One region of the Paenibacillus sp. 22594 genome, then DNA from elsewhere that is predicted to be linked to it. Evidence: riboswitches for the same ligand, from Rfam matches in the RefSeq annotation. Region 1 holds a riboswitch; each other region holds the start of a gene.
What was found. A riboswitch is a leader RNA that binds a small molecule or an ion and turns the genes downstream of it on or off. The one in region 1 is predicted to bind cyclic di-AMP.

Region 1 (8,408 bases):
AGCCGTCTCTTCCCCGCCCGCAAAAGCAACCTCTTCCTCTAGAATGGTGTAATCATTCGTTTCATCCAGATAGGTGCTCAGACAAATGGGCAGCCAGACACAGTGATCCATATGTGGAACCTGATTGATGTACTTCAGCTCAGCCGCTTCATGCAGAATGATTCCGTCCGGCATGGCACCGCTTGCATTTTGCTGGCTTAACGCCGTGAGAAACGCATTTCTTGCCATCTGTGGCTTGATATAGCTCATTCCCATATTGTCCTGGAGATAGTTTCGGGTCTGCGGGTCTGTCGTCAGGCGGTTGGTCTGGCCATGATAATACATTTGCCGGGGCAGCCAGTGATTCACAAAGTTGTCCAGTTCAGGATCAGGCGTCTTAATCTCGATGCAGCCTTTGCCCTCCTGTATATATCCCGCATATTCCCGCTCCGCCGCAGCAAAGCCATCCTCACCGCCGGAAGCCGCATTCAGGAAATACTGCTGGCGGATCTGCGCGATCTCTTCTTCCGTTTTGGCCGGACCAAAAATAAAGCGGTAGAGCTTGTCTTCACCAGGCGCAAGCTCCAGACTGTATTGCAGGACACACAGCGGCATCTCATAGCGGGCATCCCCTTTGGAGAGCTCCTCCTGCTGAACGGCCGATGGCATGCCAATCCCACCTTCACCTTCAAAAGCTTCCTGGCTGGCTTCCCAGGCGCGCGGCGGCTGATCAGCAAGGAGGAAGGTTTTGTCCTTCAGCTGCTTGATCTTCGCATAGTCCTGATATTTCTGATATGGGGTAATCGCAGAACAGACCATCCCCTGCAACTCTTCATGATACTCCGCCGACTGATTCATCCACGACATGTAGCCCACCGTAAAATAAGGATAGATGCTGAGCTTCCGCTTCCGGTCCGAGAGATTCTTCACCTTCACCCGCCATAGCTCCATGGCCTCGTCTTTGGGCAGGCTGAGCGTCATTTCCACAGCAATGCCGAGATGCTCAAGCTTCCAGACAATATTGTGCTTCCCTACAGCAAATGTGTAGTGGTCCGGCAGAACACGAACCGGCTCATACGGTGCCGAGAAAATCTCACCCGTCTCTTCATCCTTCACATAGAGAAACCGGCCGGGATGATGGGCATAGTAGGGCTGCTCCGGCTGCATGAAGGTCTTCGCTTCCAAATTCGGCGCATAGGAATACTTGGCAGGCTCAGGCTGCATAAACTGCGCGACCGCATACCCGCGGCAATTGACGTGAATCATCATCTTCTCGTTCCATAGAAACCCTGAAGCTTTGGGGAGCTGAGTGGGACTCGTCAATTCAACATATTCATTGTCTTGTGTGGCTCTAATCATCATGTATCCTCCCTTTATTCACCAATTATTCATCCTAAATCACATAGTAGTTTTAGTATAACTGTCATAGAAGAGATAGTACATTGTGGAGTGGTAACGCTCTCGGGAGCAGCAAAATAAGGGATGTCCCCTAAGTGGGACACCCCCGCTGTTTTACGAGTAGGAAGTATTATAGTATGGTATAACGCTATAGAATTACTGCTCTTTATTCCGGCCAAGCAGCCCGCTGAGCGCCTCTGTAAAATTCATGCCGGTAAGCGACTGAGTCAGTTCAGGAACCTGGGCCATGATTTTAGCGATATCACCTGTGATTTTATTCACCCCGGATGAAGCTCCATCCTGTGAAATCACTGTAATCTTATCAACCTTGGCGAGCGGGGAAGCGATTTTTTCAGCCAGCTCCGGCAGCACTTTCAGGAATTCTACTGTAAGCGCGGCTTGCGTGAACTGTTTGTACGCTTCGGCTTTCTTCTCCAGCGCCCCTGCTTCCGCCGCTCCGGCCAATTGAACAATTTCTGCGTTAGCTCTCCCCTTCGCCAGCTCTGCTTCCGCTGTTGCCAGCCCCCGTTTGGTCATGGTGGCCGCCTCTGCTTCCGCCTCAAGAATCTGCCGCTGCTTGGCGGCTTCCGCTCTCATAATCGTAGCCTGGTTCTCCGCCTCAGCAGGCTTGATCACCGTTGCCTCCAGCTCCTTCTGTCTCAGCTCAACTTCGATTTCCCGGACGGTCCGGTTTGCCTCCGCTTCCATCTGCGTGATCTTGACCTGCTCGGTAACCAGCGACTGTTTGATTTTGTTCTGCTGCAATTCGTACGCAAGATCCGCCTGCGCTTTCTTCACTTCGGTCTCCAGCTTAAAGTCCGCCTGCTTAATATTCAATTCCTTCTCGAACTGAGATTCCTTGGCGCGGGCGGCAGTTCCCGCTTCAATGGTGGCTTGATGCGCATTAGCTTTGGCAATGGAGGATTCTTTCTCCGCCTCGGCTTGCTTGATCTGAATGTCGCGTTCCGCTTCCGCCTTGGCGATGCTGGCATCCCGGCGGATGCGCTCAATTTCCGGAACCCCCATATTGTCGATATACCCTTTGTCGTCCGTAATTTTCTTAATGGTGAAGCTGACTACCTCAAGCCCCATCTTGTCGAGGTCTTCCGAGCAGGTCTCCCGCATCTTGCTGTTGATTTCGTCAGGAGTCTTTAGAATGGATTCCACCGTTAATTGTCCGATTAAGCCGCGCAAATGGCCTTCCACCGAATGCAGGATAATCGTCTCGCGGTCTTCTTCCGGCCGGTCGATAAACTGCTCACTGGCAGTCAGAATAGCAGTAGGATCGCTTTTTATCTTAATCTGAGCCACCGCCTCCAGGTTGAGCTTGATGCCTTGCTTAGAGAACATCGCCTGCGCCGGGATGACGTCGAAGCTCATCAGCATCATGGAGATGGTCTTATTGTTCTGGAAGCCGGGGATGACGAATGTCCCGCCGCCCTGGACCACTCTTTTTCCGCCAAGGCCGTAGACGATCATCGCCTGATTGGGCGGAACCTTTTTATAAGCGTTCACGATACTGAACAAAGCCAGCAGGATAACAACAACAATTGCCGAGATTAAATAAAGAATAACCATTATGTTCGACTCTCCCCCGTGATTTATAATTGTCCGATTTCCCTCTCGAAGAGGGTGACTACCGCCATTCCTTTATCCACCTTCAAAATAATCACCCTGTCGCCTTTGGAGAGCAGTTGGCCGGATTCTGCTCTTACTCCAATGGAGCGCATGGTTCCGTGCAGTACATATTTCATTTCCCCGACCGCTCCATCTGCTGCAGGTATACTGATGTACCCGAGCTGCCCTACCTGCTCATAATCCCTTTCATTCATGCTGCTGTCATACCGGGTCATCACCCGGGCCAGCACCGCATACATCACACATCCCAGAAGTAGAGCGAGCACGGTACAAATCAGCACCACTGCGAGCATCCTCATTTCGCTGAACCGGGAAAGCACGTAACCTGTACCGCCCCAGACTGTGACAAACACCATCAGAGGGAGTATGGGCACAAAGCCCGGACCACCAGCATCGCCGCCGCCCGCATGCAGATGACCCGCCAGGCCATGCCCATGAAATCCGCCGCTGAGGAGGAGTATTAGTCCAACCCAGAAGCACACAATAAATACAGTAACGATAAGAATCCCCCCTTTGAAGCATTTTAAATAGGGCATTTTAAATAGGGCATTTAAAACAACGCTTAACCTATCTAATTATCGTTGTTATGAGATTTTTAGTCCCTTGTACAGACTGCTTTTCCTTCCTGCACACGCAGCAAAAAGACCACAGAAGCGGCAGGGCTCTCCGTGGTCGGTTAATCGATCATGGCGCTCATCCTCTCTCTTCGAGGCTTACGGGGTTAGCTGACGGATTCGGGCAGCGAGATTGCCCTACCCTGCCATAGCGCCTATTCAGCACGCGGCAAGGATTCACCCCATATATCATTGGTTCCCCCGTTCCCAATTACGGAATTCAGCCATATGAGAACAGTTAATTTACATTCGGTTGTTGATTTGAATCTTACGCCTGTGGCCATTTATTGTAAAACGCCCCGGATGACAAAAGAAGCCAAAAACGCCTTCCCTCCGCGAATGAAGGCGCATTCTTTGGTTTCGCCCTTAAGCGGCCGATGATTTGCTCGCGTTTGCTCCATTTCTCGCAAGCTGTCCCAATCGTCCAAAGCCAAGGCCGCACGCACTATAAACCTTAGGTGCTTACGGTGTCGGCAGTAGCCGGGTCAAAAAATCCGGAAACAAAGGCGACCGCTGCCACTTTTCCACAATCAGTCCGTCCTCTCCGCTGTTTAAGCGGGGAACGACAACGATACCAGAGACAGGCTTGCCCATAATCTGTTAAAGCAAGCCACCCATGACCAAAAAAAACAGAGCAGCGATCCCTCAATAACAGGAGAATCGCTGCTCTGCTCACTTTTTGTGGTTTTAAGAATGAAGAGAACTGCCTTCCGCCAAGAAAAACCACTTTTGGGACAGCCCCTTTTATCAACAGCCCCAAATTACACTTGTCCCTTTTTCTCAGAGAACCGGCATTAGTTAAGTGAATCCAACAGCGTCTTCAATTGCGGGTTGAGCTTCAGCGCATTCAGGATGATCTGTAGAGCTTCTGCGCGTGTGGCGTTGCTCTTAGCATCAAATTTCCCATCTGCTTTGCCGTTTATGATACCAGCTTGTGCTTCAGCTTTGATCTCGTTTGCTGCATAGGAACCCCTCAGGTCATTGAAATTGCCTTTGGTGGTGTCCTTCGATACGTTGTTAAGGTTTAAGATGCGGGACAAAAGGACAACCATTTCCTCGCGGGTGATTGTTTTATCTGGCTTGAACGTAACATCCTCGTAGCCGCTGATAACCCCTGCCTCTGCAAGCTTCTCGATTGCGCCTTTCGCCCAGTGATTGCCAACGTCCTTAAATGCAACACCAGTATTGTTGCCGCTTTTGATATCGAATACCCGACTCAGAATCACTGCAAATTCAGCGCGCGTGATCTCACCATCTGGCTTGAACGTACCATCGTTGTAACCTTCAATCACATGGAGCTTTACGAAAGTATCGATAGTTTTTTCGGCCCAGTGCCCTTTCGTATCAGCAAGTTCAACCTTAACATTAGATTTCTTAGCTTCCTCTACCTTGGACTCGAAAGCATTAACTAAGTTTATTACATTAATAATGCCGCTATTGAATACATCAACCGCTGGTTTCGTAGGTCCAGGTGTCACTGTTGGCGTTATACTATCCGCCGGCGGACCACCCTGTGATGGTTGCCTGGATACATCTTCCCGATTCACAGTTACCATATAAGTATTGCCAGTCCCGTCTGGGGCCATTACGCTAATCTGAATCAGGTTCGCGCCCACCTGTAAGTTGTTGGCTCTATACGTATACATATTGCCGGTTACGGAACTGTAAACGGCTCCCGAAACGGTAAACGTCGCATGGGAATGCGCTGTGGTAAAAGAAAGATTGAAGCTTGAAACGGAATTAGCTACATCATTCACGTTATATTTCAGAGTTGCTGCTGCAAATGCTGGTGTCAATGTCCCCTGATCCACTGACAAGCTGGACAACTGCGCATTTGATGACGTCCACTTCGCATAGAGGGTAACGTTGGCCGCACCCATTGCGAAACTGCCGCTAACCTTGTAATCCGTACCACTTCCGTCCGCCTTCGTGTTCCAGCCTGCGAACGTATAGCCCGTCTTCACAAGCGTTCCGGTGTTCCCCAGCACCGTCACCGTGTTCCCCTGCGGATAGCTGCTGCTGTCGGTCGGAACCGTACCGCCGGTGCTGCCGTTTCCGTTATACGTTACGGTGAAGGTCGGATTGGCCGTCCACTTCGCATAGAGGGTAGCACTGGCCGATCCCATGCTGAAAGTGGCATTCGCCGCGTAGTCGGTGCCGCTACCGTTAGCGGCAGTGTTCCAACCTGCGAACGTATAGCCCGTCTTCACCAGCGTTCCAGTGTTCCCCAGCACCGTCACCGTGTTCCCCTGCGGATAGCTGTTGCTGTCAGTCGGAACCGTACCGCCGGTGTTGCCGTTTCCGTTATACGTTACGGTGAAGGTCGGATTGGCTGTCCACTTCGCATAGAGGGTGGCATTCGCCGTGCCCATGCTGAAGGTGGCATTCGACGCGTAGTCGGTGCCGCTTCCGTCCGCCTTCGTGTTCCAGCCTGCGAACGTATAGCCCGTCTTCACCAGCGTTCCGCTGTTCCCCAGCACCGTCACGGTGTGCCCCTGCGGATAGCTGCTGCTGTCGGTCGGAACCGTACCGCCAGTGCTGCCGTTTCCGTTATACGTTACGGTGAAGGTCAGATTGGCTGTCCACTTCGCATAGAGGGTGGCATTCGACGATCCCATGCTGAAGGTGGTATTCACCGCGTAGTCGGTGCCACTTCCGTCCGCCTTTGTGTTCCAGCCTGCGAACGTATAGCCCGTCTTCACCAGCGCTCCGGTGTTCCCCAGCACCGTCACCGTGTTCCCCTGCTGATAGCTGTTGCTGTCGGCCGGAACCGTACCGCTGGTGTTGCCGTTTCCGTTATACGTTACGGTGAAGGTCGGATTGGCTGTCCACTTCGCATAGAGGGTGGCATTCGCCGATCCCATGCTGAAGGTGGCATTCGCCGCGTAGTCGGTGCCGCTTCCGTCCGCCTTCGTGTTCCATCCTGCGAACGTATAGCCTGTCTTCACCAGCGTTCCAGTGTTCCCCAGCACCGTCACCGTGTGCCCCTGCTGATAGCTGTTGCTGTCGGCCGGAACCGTACCGCCGGTGTTGCCGTTTCCGTTATACGTTATGGAGAAGGTCGGATTGGCTGTCCACTTCGCATAGAGTGTGGCATTGGCCGCACCCATGCTGAAGGTGGCATTCGCTGCATAGTCGGTGCCGCTTCCGTTAGCGGCAGTGTTCCAACCTGCGAATGTATAGCCTGTCTTCACCAGCGTTCCAGTGTTCCCTAGCACCGTCACTGCGCTCCCCTGCTGATAGCTGTTGCTGTCGATCGGAACCGTACCGCCGGTGTTGCCGTTTCCGTTATACGTTACGGTGTAGGTCGGATTGGCTGTCCACTTCGCATAGAGTGTGGCATTCGCCGATCCCATACTGAAGGTGGCATTCGCTGCGTAGTCGGTGCCGCTTCCGTTAGCGGCGGTGTTCCAGCCTGCGAACGTATAGCCCGTCTTCACCAGCGTTCCGCTGTTTCCCAGCACCGTCACTGTGTGCCCCTGCTGATAGCTGTTGCTGTCGGCCGGAACCGTACCGCCAGTGCTGCCGTTTCCGTGATACGTTACGGTGTAGGTCGGATTGGCCGTCCACTTCGCATAGAGGGTGGCATTCGCCGATCCCATGCTAAAGGTGGCATTCGTCGCATAGTCGGTGCCGCTTCCGTTAGCGGCGGTGTTCCAGCCTGCGAACGTATAGCCCGACTTCACCAGAGTTCCGCTGTTCCCTAGTACTGTCACGGTGTTGCCCTGCGGATAGCTGTTGCTGTCGGTCGGAACTGCACCGCCGGTGTTGCCGTTTCCGTTATACGTTACGGTGTAGGTCGGATTGGCTGTCCACTTCGCATAAAGAGTGGCATTCGCCGTGCCCATGCTGAAGGTGGAATTCGCTGCATAGTCGGTGCCGCTTCCGTTAGCGGCGGTGTTCCAGCCTGCGAACGTATACCCTGTCTTCACCAGGGTTCCAGTGTTCCCTAGCACCGTCACAATGTTGCCCTGCGGATAGCTGTTGTTGTCGGTCGGAACCGTACCGCCAGTGCTGCCGTTTCCGTTATACGTTACGGTGTAGGTCGGATTGGCCGTCCACTTCGCATAAAGAGTGGCATTCGCCGTGCCCATGCTGAAGGTGGAATTCGCTGTATAGTCGGTGCCGCTTCCGTTAGCGGCAGTGTTCCAGCCTGCGAACGTATAACCTGTCTTCACCAGCGTTCCGCTGTTCCCCAGCACCGTCACGGTGTGCCCCTGCGGATAGCTGCTGCTGTCGGTCGGAACCGTACCGCCAGTGCTGCCGTTTCCGTTATACGTTATGGAGAAGGTCGGATTGGCCGTCCACTTTGCATAGAGGGTGGCATTCGCCGTTCCCATGCTGAAGGTGGCATTCGCCGCGTAGTTGGTGCCGCTTCCGTTAGCGGCGGTGTTCCAGCCAGCGAACGTATAGCCCGTCTTCACCAGCGTTCCGCTGTTCCCTAGCACCGTCACTGTGTGCCCCTGCTGATAGCTGTTGCTGTCGGCCGGAATCGTACCGCCGGTGTTGCCGTTTCCGTTGTACGTTACGGTGAAGGTCGGATTGGCATTCACTGTAACCGTAATTGTCCTTGTCGCAGTTGACGTACCGTCACTAACTCGAATAGCAAAACTGTCAGTCCCTGCATATCCGCTGTTAGGTGTGTAGGTAATGGTTCCTCCTGGTGCAATATCAGTACTGCCACTGGCTGCTGTTGCGCTTAAGAAATTGAGTGTCCCATGATTTGGAGGCGTACTTTGTGACCATGTCTCTACCTGACTGGGATCAGTATCGCTTACA
Region 2 (7,480 bases), on a different contig from region 1:
AACACTGCAGGAATGCGATATTATCGCCGCCGAGGATACGAGACAGACCCGCAAATTACTCAGCCACTTCGAAATCACACCTTCGATGCTGTTCAGTTATCATGAGCATAATAAGGCGGCCAGTGGACCAGAGCTTATCCGCTATATAATAGAAGGTAAAAATCTGGCACTGGTCAGCGACGCCGGCCTGCCGGCCATTTCCGACCCTGGAGCTGATCTCGTAGCGCTTGCGGTCAGCCATGGTATTCCCGTGATTCCGATCCCCGGAGCAAATGCGGCGCTGTCTGCTTTGATTGCTTCCGGCCTGCCTACAACCAGTTTCACCTTCATCGGGTTCTTGCCAAGGGAGCGTAAGGATATTCGCACCGTGCTGTCAGGTCTCCGTTCAGCGCAAGGCACCCTATTGTTCTATGAATCACCGCACCGCGTAGCAAAAACATTGGCTCATCTGCAGGAGACTTTCGGAAACCGCCAGGTTGTACTTGCCCGTGAATTAACAAAACGGTACGAGGAGTTCCTGCGCGGAACTATTGAAGAATGTGTGGTCTGGTTGTCAGAGCATCCACCACTGGGTGAGTACGTGATTGTGCTGGAGGGTGAGAGCAAAGAGGAGGCCAAGCTCGCCGAATCTTCCTGGTGGCGTGAACTCGGTATCGAGGAGCATGTAGCCCATTATGAAACTTCCGGACTGACACGTAAGGACGCTATGAAAAAAGCAGCATCAGATCGTGGGTTGGCCAAACGGGATATTTATAATGCTCTACTGGAAAAAGAGTAAGGAAATATCGTCGAGGAAATATCTGCATTTTACCTATATATTTGCATAAAGTTATTCCTTATATTAGTTGTAAATGTAGTTTCTACATTTATATATATGGTATAGGGAGAATTTGGAGTGAATATCTGGAGCTAAGCGAATCCTGCAGGGAGAGCGCGTAAGTGGATCTAAAGTCGCTCTCCCGCCAATAAATAACAAGCACCATAGTCACTCAGTCACGTCGCTGTAGAGCGATTCCCGCAGGGAGAGCGGCTTGCTGCACCGCACGTTACCCGGGAGCGCCTTGCGTAGCCGCTATAGGAGCGTAGCCTATGGCGAAACCCTTCGCATGACAAGGCCCCGAGGGCTTGCCCGAAAGAGGGCCGGTCTACCATTAACCGTTACTCCTTTACGCGCGGCCACATGATCAGACAAGCTTCCGGGTGTCCAGAGGGCCGTGGCCCTTGGGGCCCTCCCTGTAGGGAGGGTAAACCTTAGGAGGGTAAAACAGCATAAAAAATACCTCCCGCAATAACGGGAGGCCAAGGAGATATAAAAAGGTTAGAATTAACAATTTGATTAGTTCTTATTATAACCTATTTGTTTTAATTTGTCACAGGGGTAGGGATGGCAGAAATGCATTCGTGACAAACAATTTTTCCTTTGAAGTAGGTTACATTTTCAGCATTGCCACAGAATATGCAAGCAGGCTCATATTTTTTAAGCATGATCCGCTCACCGTCCACGTAAATTTCGAGCGCATCTTTTTCTCCGATGCCCAGTGTACGGCGCAATTCAATTGGAATAACAACCCGTCCTAGCTCATCTACTTTTCTAACTATACCTGTTGATTTCATCATTGTAATCGTTGCTCCTCTCAATGTTCAAAAGCGTCATTATTCGACAATGTTCACCGTTTTATGATATTTATAATACCAACCATTCCCAAAACAGTCAACCTTTTTTACGGCCAATTTCAAGGGAATTTTGAAAAAAACTTTTGTGACGCTTATAAATAACGCGAATCGTACGAAAATTGCTAAAAAGTGATTTGTCGATTTGTAAATCGATAAAACGTCATTGTTCGACAAAGTGCGACATTATCTACTATTATAACCTTTGTTTCAACTGATTTCTATTCTTATTATCCAAAGGAGTTGAACTTATGAAGCAACCGCTGACAGAAGAGAAGGTTTTTAAAGACCCGGTACACAACTATATTCATGTTCAGGATACGATCATCTGGCGATTGATTAATACCAGCGAATTTCAGCGTTTGCGTCGCATTCGCCAGCTTGGGACCTCTTATCTAACCTTCCACGGAGCAGAGCATAGCCGTTTCTCCCACTCCTTGGGCGTTTACGAAATTACACGGCGAATCATTTCCCAGTTTGAACGAAGCGGGTACAAGGATTGGATGCCTGAGGAGAGTCTGCTCACATTATGTGCAGCGCTCTTGCATGATTTGGGACATGGACCGTTTTCCCATTCTATAGAAGAAGCTTTTGAAATGAACCACGAGGACTGGACCTGCAGAATTATACAGGAGAATACGGAAATTACTGCTATACTGCGGGATGTGAGTGAGGATTTCCCGCACAAGGTTGCCTCTGTAATTGCCAAAACGTATGAGCATGAAATCGTCGTTAACCTGGTGTCCGGTCCTCTGGATGCGGATCGCATGGATTATTTACTGCGTGATGCTTACTACACTGGGGTGAACTATGGGACAATCGATATTGACCGTATTCTGAGAATGCTGCGTCCTTATAACGGTCGGGTTGTCGTAAAGGAATCAGGCATGCATGCTATTGAGGATTATTTGATGTCACGGTACCAGATGTACTGGCAGGTATACTTTCATCCGGTTACGCGCAGCTCGGAGATTATTCTGCGCCAGATTTTCCGCAGGGCAAAAGAACTTCTCCAGGAGGGTTACTCTTTCCGCTTTATGATCAATCCGCTCAGTGATTTATTTTGTGGAGAGATTAATGTTGAACAGTATTTACTGCTGGATGAAGCCTTGGTCCAGACTGCCTTTATGCAGTGGACGCTGGAATCCGATGAAACCTTAGCTGACTTGTGCAGCCGATTTATTCATCGTAAACTGTATAAATATGTGGAGATGGACCATCTCGATTCGGAGACGATTGACGAAATCCGCCGCAGTTTTGCCGGTGCCGGGCTACGTCCTGATTACGACCTGGAAATTGATTATCCGACAGATCTTCCGTATGATGTTTTCCGTCCGGGGCAGGGCTTTGACAGCAAACAAATTTTGCTGCTTGACCGGCATGACAAACTGCGGGAAATCTCTGAAGTATCGGATATAGTCCGCTCAATCAGCGGCATTCACCGCGGGCGGTATCACCTTTATTTTCCGCAGGACAAGCTGCAAAATGTGCTTACACAGCTGCCTGACTCTATCGCTGAGATCTTTGCAAAATAATACAAAAATTTCTGGAATTCATCATAGAAAACAAGACTGAAAGGACGATGCAGCATGCGTTTATTCGACACACATACTCATCTGGATGCACCGCAATTCGACGAGGACCGTGAGGAGGTTATTGCCCGTGCGTTAGAGGCTGGTGTCAGCAAGATGATTAACATCGGATTTAACCGGGAAACGATTCCAACGACAATGAAATTGGCAGAATCGTATGATTATATTTATGCAGCAGTTGGCTGGCACCCCGTGGACGCCATTGACATGAAAGAGGAGGATATGGACTGGATTGCCTCCCTGTGCAGCCATAAAAAGGTGGTAGCTATCGGAGAAATTGGACTGGATTACTACTGGGATACTTCTCCAAAAGAGGTACAGCATGAGGTATTCCGCAAACAGATTCGAATGGCACGGGAACTGAAAATGCCTATCTGTATTCATAATCGTGATGCCCACGAGGATGTGGTACGAATTTTGCGGGAAGAGAAGGCAAATGAAATTGGCGGTGTTATGCACTCTTTTTCCGGGAGCTGGGAAACGGCCAAAATGTGTCTTGATCTGGGCTTTCATTTATCCTTCGGTGGACCTGTGACTTTCAAGAATGCCAGGGTGCCTAAAGAGGTGCTTGCCCAGACTCCAATGGACCGGCTTTTGATCGAAACCGACTCCCCATATCTGACGCCTCACCCCTTCCGCGGGAAGCGAAATGAGAGTGCTCATGTGAAGCTTGTCGCTGAGGCGGCAGCGGAAATAAAAGGGATTGATTTACAGGAATTAGCTGAAATTACGTATGCGAACGCACTGGAACGATTTGGAATTGTGTGAAAACGGGAGAAAAACAGGTGAAAAAAGAAGTATAGCCGATATATTAAACTTTTTTAATAAAAAAACGGCTGATTATTACAATATTTTAATGATTTTTTTGCGTAAACGTGGTTGAATCGTGCTTTACAACATGCATCAAAACAGGATATCATCTTTTCAGTGAAGTGAGCTGTTGTTACTGTGACAGTCACAATTTCATGGATCGTCTCGCTGAGTCTCCGTATGGAGAACGGGGGAACCAATAATGATCTGCCGCATGTCCGTACATAGAGTACAACATAGAAATGCCGTAGACTTTATTTGATTTCTTCACGTGGTCTTTGGGGTGAATTTGAGGGCAACCGCCGTGAGCGGGTGACCTGAGATAGGGCGTCTCTCTTATGCCCGAACCCGACAGCTAACCCCGTAAGCGCAAGTAAGAGAGGAAACCTCGTGCATAAACATTCCCGCGTATTCTGACACCCGGAGAGCCACGAAAGAGTCCTCTGTGAACTCTTTTGGGCTTTTTTTGTTTTTTGAATAATGCGGATGTTCCCAGCATACTGTTATACAACAGATGTCTGGAGTAGCTATGCCGAGCAGGCGGTCCATGAGCAGGAAACGCTAAAGCAATGCGGGCGTATCCTGTGCAATCTCAAACCTAGTTTCGTCAGAAGTGATAAAGTCACCTTTGTTATACAACTTGGACGACGGGGCTATGTAAGGAGGATGGAGAGAATGGGCGTATTCCAACCAGAAGTATCCCATGATTCGCAATCATCCAGCAGGTCTTTCGCATTACGGTGGAAACAAGTGAATCCTCGCGTACTTTCACTTGCAGGCGCAGCATCAATCGTTATCGCGCTGGTAATTCTGCTGTACGTACACGGTCAAAGCATTAAAGAAATAACTTTAGTAATAGACGGAAAGGTACAAACGCTGGAGACGCGGGATGCGCTGCTCAGCGATGTGCTGGCAAAGGAACAAATTTCGCTGCAGCCGCATGATGCTTTATCCATTGGCCTTAGTGATGAAATAAAAGACGGCGACCGTGTCGTAATCAACCGTGCGCAGGCCTTTAAGCTTACTGCGGATGGAACAACCAAAATGCTGTACACGACCGAGGATACCATCGGTCAGGCAATTGACAAACTGGGCATCAGCCTGGAAAGCTACGATAAGATTTATCCTTCGCTCAACACTGCAGTTTCTGCCGACATGGAAATCAAAATTGTCCGAATCAACAAGCAAGTGGTACAGCGGACAACGAATTTACCTTTCCGAGTAATTAAGACCGCAGACCCCTCCCTGACCAAGGGAACTGTAAGAGTCGCACAAGCAGGCAAACCGGGCGTAATGATCCAGCATATTGAGAAAATCTATCAAGATGGCGAGCTGGCATCTATGCGTATGATGGGCAAGGAAGTACAGGCGGTTACCAAAGACAAGATCATTGCTATTGGTACCAAGGCACTTCCCAAGGCTGCTGTAGCTACTACTGCAACTTCCAATTCAACCACTACCACAAAATCATCTAAAGTTAGCGCGAACAGTAATAATGTTGCCAGTAAGGCAGGCATGGATTTCGAGTACAAAAAAATAATCAAAAATGTATCGATGACGGCGTATTCATCTGAAGAGCCTGGTATTGGTACCCGTACGGCTTCCGGCACACGCGTAACGGAAGGTCGGACCATCGCTGTAGATCCAGACGTAATACCTATTGGCTGGTGGGTGTACATTGAGGGACTTGGGTTTCGCCGTGCAGAGGATACCGGCGGTGCCATTAAAGGCAACAAGGTGGATGTCTATTATGATTCACTGAGCCATGCCCGTAACTTCGGCCGTAAATCGCGTACGATTTATGTGATCGGACCTGTGAAGCCAGAGCTGAATTAAGCAGCAGATTTTTGCAAATTAGTGGTTTATAAGATATAGTGAGGGTAGCACTTAAGACTGTTACGGAATTATAGAGCTGCCGCTCATCACTTATACATTCTTTAGCCAATAAGAAGGGGAGCGAATCCTCTTCTTTTTGCGTTGCAGAGTAAGGAGTTTTGTAAATGATCAAGGAATTAATTGTTGTGGAAGGTAAAAGCGATACAGTTGCTGTTAAGCGTGCTGTAGATGCGGATACCATTGAAACAGGTGGTTCAGCAGTTAACCGCAAAGTAATCGCCAGGATTGCGCTGGCCATGGAGCGCAGAGGGGTCATTATTCTAACTGATCCTGATCACGCCGGTGAACGGATCCGGAAGATTGTGTCTTCTAAGGTGCCAGGCTGCAAGCATGCGTTCATTCCTGAAAAAGATGCTACCCGTAAAGGTGACATCGGAGTTGAAAATGCTTCTCCGGAGGCCATTCGTCACGCGCTTGAGCATGTTCATACTTCCTTTGAAGGCGCCCCGGCCCTGATTGGGTTGGAGGATCTGATGGCTGCGGGGATGATGGTGCATCCCCGGGCAGCGGAGCGTAGAATGGCGCTGGGCAATTTGCTGGGGATCGGCTACTGTAACGGTAAGCAGCTGTACAAGCGGTTGGCGATGTTTGGAATATCACGAGAGGAATTTGTAAATGCTCTCGCGCAAATTGATCAGGGAGGCATTACCTCATGAGTGGCAACAATCATATCTCATCCCCGGTACGCACTAAGGAAATTATCCAGCGTTACGGGTTCTCATTTAAGAAAAGCTTGGGCCAGAATTTTCTGATTGACCAGAATATACTGGACAAGATTGTGGATGCTGCAGGCCTGGACCAGGCAGCAGGTGCACTAGAGATTGGACCAGGCATTGGCGCTTTGACCGAGAGGCTGGCAATGTCCGCTGGAGTGGTGACAGCAGTAGAGATTGACCGGCGGCTGATCCCGATACTTCGGGATGTTCTCGCCTCTTACCCGCATGTCAAAATCCGGAACGATGATGTGTTGAAAGTAAATTTGCAGGAATTATTCGCTGAGGATTTTGCGGCTGTGGAAAGAGTCAGTGTAGTTGCCAATTTGCCGTACTATGTAACCACTCCAATCCTCATGAAGCTGCTTGAAGAAAAACTGCCGCTTAATAATATCGTGGTGATGATTCAAAAGGAGGTTGCCGAACGTATGGCAGCTTCACCTGGCGGGAAAGAATATGGCAGCCTTAGTATCGCTGTGCAGTACTATAGTGAACCTGAACTGGTCTGCATAGTGCCGCGCACGGTATTCATTCCTCAACCGAACGTGGAGTCGGCCGTGATCCGTCTCAAGGTGAGAGAGCGTCCCCCGGTAGAGGTTGAAGACGAGAAGCATTTCTTTGAGGTTGTACAAGCTTCCTTCACCCAGCGGCGTAAAACCATTGCCAATAATCTCAAAGCCCGGTTCTTTCCGGAAGAGGGACGAGAACGTCTGGAGTCTCTGCTGGCTGAGGCTGGAATCGAGCCAAGCCGCCGCGGAGAAACACTCAGTCTTGAGGAGTATGCCCGGTTAAGCAGCG
Region 3 (7,480 bases), on a different contig from region 1:
AATTTTAAAGGAAATACCATCATTTCAACAGTCCCGCCGGGACAGAAAGGAACTCTCATTTGAACAAATCTAAAAAAAACAATGTCATGGTTCCCCAAATGAGTAAAGCGGAGAAACGTAGGGCAGAGCAGGAACAGCAGAAGCAGAAAACGAGAATTCTGATTATTAGCACTGTAGCCATTGTAGTGGTTATTTTCACCCTTCTTTTTATACTAGCGTCGAAGGATTCATCTTCAAATGCAGGTTCAGGCAAAGCAATTGATTTCAATTACAGCGAACTGCCAAGACTAGGTAAAGCGGATGCTCCCGTTAAAATCGTTGAATTCGGTGATTTCAAATGTCCGGCGTGCTCCAATTTTGCAGGTGTCATCAAGCCACAGCTGGCTCAGGAATATGTGAATCAGGATAAGGCTGCTATATATTTCGTGAATATGGCCTTTATCGGTCCGGATTCCGAGACAGCTTCCCTGGCAGCCCTGTCTGTATACCATCAGAACAGTGATGCTTTCTGGACGTTTTACGATGCGATTTATGCCAATCAAGGGGATGAAAACGCCGAATGGGCTACAGAGGATTTTCTGGTGAGCCTGGCAGAGAAAGAAAAGTTGCCTATCGATTTGGATCTGTTGCGTAAGGATATCAAGGAGAAGACCTATATGAGTGAGCTGCAAAGTGATACCAGTCTTGCTAAGGCTTCAGGAGTAACTTCCACGCCTACTGTATTTATCAATGGACACAAAGTAGATGAGCCATTCAACATGGAAGCCATTAAGGAACAGATTAAGTCCGCTTCCGAAGCAGTGAAGGCCGAGTGATGAAATTCTCTACGTTCTGCAGACGTCACTGTCTCTATCTGGCCTGGTTTGTGTCCGTTATTGCTGTAGCGGGAAGCTTGTATCTAAGCGAGGTACTGAAGTACGAGCCTTGCAAGCTATGCTGGTTCCAGCGTATCTTCATGTATCCGCAGCTGATTCTCCTGGGAGTAGCTACATACCGGAATGACAAAAAAATTATTCCCTATGTACTTCCATTAAGCCTTATTGGGGGCAGCATTTCTATTTATCATTATGCCGAGCAGAAGATTCCCGCACTCAGCAAGGTGCTCCCGTGTACGATTGGTGTACCCTGCAATAAAGATTATCTGAATTATTTCGGGTTCATTACGATTCCATTGCTTGCACTGATCGCCTTTGCTCTAATCACGATTTTGCTCTGGACCGGACGTAAAGAGGACACAGTAGAGTAGGCAAAACCACTGCAGAATTTAGAGCACAAATCATTCCTGAAATTTCAGACACAAATCGGGTTCAAAACCCTGAAAAAACACGTGATGACGGGATAATCGCAGAGAATGAAAGATCGCATTATCTCTTATCTTGGTTTTGCGTAAATTGGATGTTTTTTCATTCTTTTTTCATTTTTTTCACCGCTTTACGGAAGACGCATTGTAGACTATCATTAGACCTTGTGAGAAGTTGAATATGCGCTGAATTTTCCGTATGGAAAAACGGGGGAACCAACATTGGCCTTAGTGCCGAAGGGGTGAATCGGGAAGCGGTCTTTAGGACCGAAACCGTAGGGCTACCACAGCCCGAATCCGCCAGCTAACCTCGTAAGCAATGGTGGGATAATGACGATGCTATAAGCATGCGGATCATTTCCGTATGCTTATTTTTGTGCCTGCATTTATGAAATCCACCTATGAAAACAGCGCACGGTACTACCGTTTCAACGTAAGCAAAGAGAGGAACTGTTACTACAATGGTAAGCAAGGTAAAACGACTATTGATCGGGCGTCCGATGAAGTCGAACGAACTCGATCATGAAAAGTTATCCAAGGTAAAAGCGCTGGCTGTCCTGTCTTCTGATGCGCTCTCGTCTGTAGCCTACGGAACGGAACAAATCCTGATTGTCTTGGTGGCCGCAGGGTTCACCGCTATCTGGTACTCATTGCCAATCGCATTAGCCGTATTGGGCTTGCTGGCTATTTTGATTTTATCCTATCGTCAGACCATTTTTGCTTATCCGCAGGGCGGAGGCGCTTATATCGTAGCCAAGAGCAACCTTGGGGTTCCTACCGGACTCCTTGCTGGCGGATCGCTCCTGGTAGATTATATTCTGACCGTTGCGGTTAGTGCGTCGGCGGGTACGGATGCGATCACATCCGCTTTTCCAAATCTTCATAATCATAGTGTGTTAATCGCCGTAACCGTTATTCTGCTCTTGACTATTGTCAATCTGCGGGGCGTTACGGAATCTGCATCTTTCATTGCAATTCCCGTGTATTTATTCGTGGTTTCCATCTTCGTGTTGATCATTGCGGGGGTATTCAAATATGCTACTGGCGGAGCCCATGCTAATGTTCCTGAGATAGGGGCAGCGGTATCGAATGTAAGTTTGTTTTTACTGCTTAAGGCTTTCAGCTCCGGCTGTTCGGCTCTGACAGGGGTAGAGGCTGTATCGAACGCCATTCCAAACTTCAAGGCGCCTGCGGAGAAAAATGCAGCCAAGACTTTGATGTTGATGGGAATTATCCTGGGAAGTATGTTTACCGGAATTACACTGCTTGCCTACTGGTACGGAATTACACCGGATGCAAAAGCTACGGTTGTATCCCAAATTGCTGAATCCACTTTTGGACGTGGCGGTTTGTACTTTTTCATTCAAGGGATTACAGCTGTAATTCTGTTTCTGGCTGCCAATACAGCTTATTCCGCTTTCCCGCTGCTGGCGTTTATGTTCGCCAAAGACAAGTACTTACCCCATGCATTTATGGTCCGTGGTGACCGCCTGGGCTTCTCGAATGGTATTATCTTTCTAGGTGTATTATCGGCCGTGCTTGTGGCTGCTTTTCATGGAAATACTGAAAGTCTGATTCCTTTGTACGCGGTGGGTGTATTTATTCCGTTTACGCTGTCCCAGCTTGGGATGATGGTGCACTGGTATAAAACCAAACCTAAAGGCTGGCAGAATAAATTTACCGTGAATACGGTGGGGATGCTAACTACTCTGACGATTACTCTGATCTTCATTATTACGAAGTTCTCCAGTGTCTGGATGGCTTTTATCTTCCTGCCCGTTGTAATGTTCGTGTTCCACCGTATACACAGCCATTACCTCAATACTGCCGATCAGCTGCGTATTTGTCCTGCAACGGATAAACCCTGCATCAAAGGAAGCACCGTGGTTGTTCCTGTCTCGGGTGTGACACGAGCTGTACTGCATTCGATCAGCTATGCCAAGTCCTTAACGGATAATGTGGTGGCCGTCTATGTTGGGTTCGATGAAGAAGAAATTAACAAGATGGAACAGAAGTGGGAGGAATGGGATCCGGGAGTGCGCTTGATTGTTCTACGTTCCCGCTACCGCAGCATTCTGCGCCCACTGGTCAAATTTATTGAAACAGTCGAGTGGAAGACCGCTTCAACCGATCATATTACAGTCCTAATTCCACAGTTTGTTACCAAGCATTGGTGGCAGGCGGTTCTGCATAATCAGACCAGCTTGTTCATCCGTTCTTATCTGATGAATCAAAAAGATATCGTAATAGCGACAGTGCCTTATCATTTGCACAAATAAATAGATGAACTTCATCAGCAGGGCTGTTTCCGTATACTTCGGGAGCAGCTTTTTTATTATGGTATGATTAGGAATATTCAGAACCATTCAAGGAGGAGATGCAGATGGCCGTATATTTTATTAGGCATGGGAAAGATGATGAAGGTTTTCGTGGCGGATGGAGTCAAAGGGGGCTCGTAGCTGAGGGGTACAGACAATCGGAGAAGCTAGGGCTTTATCTTAAGCAAAACCAATCCACATTCCATATTCATCGTATCATCAGCAGCGATTTACAACGGGCGTTGGATACAGCAAATGAGATATCTAGAATACTGGAAATACCAGTTGAAAGCAGCGGTCATTGGAGAGAAACGAACAATGGTGTTATAGCTGGCATGCCCAATGAAATAGTGGATGAACGATACCCGGGTTTGTATTTCTCAGGCTTACGGATGGATGAACGTTATCCTGGCGGAGAAAGTCCAGTTGAGTTTTTAACCCGCATAAAAGAAATACTATCAACATTATGTGAAGAACAATTAAGCACCAATCCGATTGAAAATGTAATCGTTGTTACACATGGTGGAGTAATAAATATAATCTATCATATTCTGAATGGATTAGAATGGACGAACAAAAGCAGTAAAGCATTTCCGGCATCTTATACTAGTATTCATAAAGTAGAGTATTGTGATGGAAAGTGGGGCATTTCTCTAGAAAACCTAACAGAGCATCTGTGAAGAACAGCGGGTAACGCCAAAAAGGAAAATATTTTTATTGACATAGAGAATGAGAATCAATATCATTTAATGAGACGTGGCGAAAGCGTCAAACCGATGAACCCATTAGATTTTACATATACAGGATTTAATAAATGTACGGTGCTTAATGTGCTTTACCTGAGAGACGAGATCCCTGTGAAACTATAAAACTTTAGGGAGTGATGATGATGTCTGAACGTTTGAACACAGATCAGTTAAGTATTGGGTATGCGGAGGCATTGATTGTCAAAGGACTGAACCTGTCTCTTCCGACAGGGAAAATCACAGCACTAGTGGGGGCTAACGGCTCCGGGAAATCTACCATTCTTAAGACGATGGCACGTATCATGAAGCCCAAGAGCGGCAGCGTGATGCTGGACGGCAAGTCGATCCATAACCTGTCTACCAAAGAAGTAGCCCGGCAACTGGCGATCCTGCCGCAGAATCCCACTGCACCAGACGGACTTACGGTATCCGAGCTGGTGAGCTACGGACGTTATCCACATCAGAAGGGCTTTGGTACGCTTACTTCTGAAGACCGCAGCATTATCGCAAATGCGATCTCTGTGACGGGTATGGAAGAGTTCCACGACCGTCCAATTGACCGTCTATCTGGAGGACAACGCCAGCGGGCCTGGATTGCGATGGCTCTGGCGCAGCAGACCGATATTCTTTTCCTGGACGAGCCGACAACTTTTCTTGATATGGCTCACCAGCTGGAGGTTCTCCAACTTCTGCAGAAGCTGAACCAGGAAGAAGGCCGAACCATAATTATGGTGGTGCATGATCTGAATCATGCATCCCGTTATGCCCAGCATATGGTAGCAATCAAATCCGGAAATGTGATTAGTGAAGGGGCACCAGTTGAGGTAATGACGCCAAGTGTACTGCGTGAAGTGTTCGGGATTGAAGCGGATATTGTTCCTGATCCACGGACGGGAGTGCCACTCTGTCTGCCTTATGAATTGGCGGCATACAAAGCAGTGTGAATTCCGTAAGAACGCGGCCTCCGCCAAGGATAGGTTATAAACGTGAAATGTGACTCATAATGATTATATATGCAGCTGGCCACAGGCTCCCGTCATTGACAAGGGAGCCTGTTCGTTGTTAAAGTTGTGGTTGCCCTGGTTAAATCCCACCTTAACTTTATTGCATATAAACAACGGGGCTCGCTCTTATAGTGAATCAAGGAACAATATTTTTATAGAGTCAAAGGAGCAAAGAACATGAATATCAGCAAAATATATGAGGATCTGCAGCAGCTGGTTCCAACAGGCATGGTGAAGCAGTATGAGACGCTGGAGAGTTATGTGTTCACACGTATGGGAGGTCAGGCTGACATCCTGGCAGCACCTGCGACATACGAGGAACTTCAGTCCATTGTTACATATGCCCGTGTAAATGAAATCCCGTTGACCGTTCTGGGTAACGGATCGAATGTCATTATCCGTGACGGAGGAATCCGCGGGATTGTCCTGCAGACAGCTGACTTAACCGAAATGGGATTAAGGGACAATCTGCTCTATGCCCAGTGCGGTGCAAAGATCATCGAAGTATCCAGATTTGCCTTAGAGAAGAAGCTTACAGGCTTAGAGTTCGCCTGCGGAATTCCGGGAACTGTAGGCGGAGCACTATACATGAATGCTGGTGCATACGGCGGAGAGGTCAAGGATGTGCTGCAAAGCGCACTTGCCATCAGCAAAGCGGGACGGCTAGTGACACTCCAAGGTGACGAACTGGAATGGGGTTACCGCAAAAGTGTCTTTGCCAGCGGCGAATTCATAGTGCTGGAGGCCCGATTTGCATTGCAGCCAGGTGATCCTGTGAGTATCAAGGCGGCCATGGACGATTTGACTCACCAGCGTGAATCCAAGCAGCCGCTGGAATATCCATCGTGCGGGAGTGTCTTCAAGCGCCCTCCCGGAAGATTTGCCGGGCAGTTGATTCAAGAGAGCGGGCTTCAGGGAGCAAGAATCGGGGGAGCCGAAGTGTCGCGCAAGCATGCTGGATTCATTGTGAATACCAATCATGCCACGGCCAAGGATTATATTGGTTTGATTCATCATGTTCAGTCTGCGGTTAAGGATAAGTTCGGAATAGAGCTGGAGACGGAAGTTGAGATTATTGGAGAAGAGTAACATGATACAGGACGCAGTTTATACACCGCGTCCTGTTTTTTTTGTATGGAGCATTATTACATGTGAATGGGTGTATTCAGCTTTTGGAGATGGAATATTTGGCTCTGTCTGTCCGCAGTTCAACCTGACCGTCATGAACTATATCCAGTTGAAGCCCGCTGACAGCGATCTCGTAATTCAGCTGGGGCAGTGGTACAAGCTCGCCGTCCCTGTTCAATGTGTTGCCTGTGCCCCGCAGAATCAGTGCACTATCCAGATATTCATCAATGACATCTACGGCATCACGATAATCCACAGTTTCCAGATTGAAGTGGACGGTGTCCAGGTCTTTCATCTCCTGTTTGTCAATCACCAGGGTTTCGCCCCCTTGGGCGGTCAGCCAATCCATTAATTTCTGTACACTTTGATCCATCAGTTGATCCCATCCTTATCAAGGAGATTATAGAATTAAGTTACCCTTTTCTTCGAAATTGAATCCATTCTTCTGTCACGCTGATTCAGTTGGGTGAAGGTGAAACATAATTTAATTACATTAATAATACATGGCATAAATATAAATCTAGCTGGACCTGCAGATGATTTTAATTTTCTTTTCAAGTGTAAACTACTATCAGGCACTTCTATTTATATCTGAACTATTTTAGTTAAGGGAGGTGAGTCTATTGTGGAGTGCTCTGTTATGGGGGGCCATTTCCGGCTCTGCGGTGCTGCTTGGTGCGCTGCTGGCGTTATATCTGCCGATTCCGAAAAAGTTGATTGGATTCATTATGGCTTTCGGTACAGGGGTACTCATTGGTGCGGCTGCGTATGAACTGCTGGATGATTCGGCCAATGAGGGGGGACTTATCCCGACTATTATCGGGTTCACAGCCGGTGCAGTTGTGTTTACACTGTTTGACTGGTATATTTCGCGCAAAGGCGGTGCAGGACGTAAACGATCCGTCAGAGACAATAGCAGTACGAAGGTGCAGGGGAGTGGTATGGCTATTTTTGCAGGAACAGTGCTGGATGCTATTCCGGAAT

Region 2: it holds a riboswitch for cyclic di-AMP, as region 1 does, so the genes downstream of both, ACTJKB_RS30505 (ubiquitin-like domain-containing protein) here and ACTJKB_RS25865 (hypothetical protein) in region 1, are expected to answer to the same signal.
Region 3: it holds a riboswitch for cyclic di-AMP, as region 1 does, so the genes downstream of both, ACTJKB_RS01470 (APC family permease) here and ACTJKB_RS25865 (hypothetical protein) in region 1, are expected to answer to the same signal.

What each region holds. Positions count from the first base shown of each region.
Region 1 covers NZ_JBQENA010000010.1:163,241-171,648, reverse strand. The annotation lists gene ACTJKB_RS25875 (GH36-type glycosyl hydrolase domain-containing protein) at 1-1,338, opposite strand, end outside; gene ACTJKB_RS25870 (flotillin family protein) at 1,534-2,955, opposite strand; gene ACTJKB_RS25865 (hypothetical protein) at 2,979-3,551, opposite strand; cyclic di-AMP (ydaO/yuaA leader) riboswitch at 3,711-3,865, opposite strand; gene ACTJKB_RS25860 (hypothetical protein) at 4,092-4,223, opposite strand; gene ACTJKB_RS25855 (InlB B-repeat-containing protein) at 4,424-8,408, opposite strand, start outside.
Region 2 covers NZ_JBQENA010000021.1:8,495-15,974, forward strand. The annotation lists gene rsmI (16S rRNA (cytidine(1402)-2'-O)-methyltransferase) at 1-778, shown strand, start outside; gene ACTJKB_RS30490 (AbrB/MazE/SpoVT family DNA-binding domain-containing protein) at 1,363-1,617, opposite strand; gene ACTJKB_RS30495 (HD domain-containing protein) at 1,923-3,206, shown strand; gene ACTJKB_RS30500 (TatD family hydrolase) at 3,261-4,031, shown strand; cyclic di-AMP (ydaO/yuaA leader) riboswitch at 4,230-4,458, shown strand; gene ACTJKB_RS30505 (ubiquitin-like domain-containing protein) at 4,749-5,909, shown strand; gene rnmV (ribonuclease M5) at 6,074-6,625, shown strand; gene rsmA (16S rRNA (adenine(1518)-N(6)/adenine(1519)-N(6))-dimethyltransferase RsmA) at 6,622-7,480, shown strand, end outside.
Region 3 covers NZ_JBQENA010000001.1:350,950-358,429, reverse strand. The annotation lists gene ACTJKB_RS01480 (DsbA family protein) at 60-815, shown strand; gene ACTJKB_RS01475 (disulfide oxidoreductase) at 815-1,246, shown strand; cyclic di-AMP (ydaO/yuaA leader) riboswitch at 1,475-1,634, shown strand; gene ACTJKB_RS01470 (APC family permease) at 1,762-3,579, shown strand; gene ACTJKB_RS01465 (histidine phosphatase family protein) at 3,684-4,298, shown strand; gene ACTJKB_RS01460 (ABC transporter ATP-binding protein) at 4,508-5,308, shown strand; gene murB (UDP-N-acetylmuramate dehydrogenase) at 5,546-6,457, shown strand; gene ACTJKB_RS01450 (hypothetical protein) at 6,534-6,869, opposite strand; gene ACTJKB_RS01445 (ZIP family metal transporter) at 7,120-7,480, shown strand, end outside.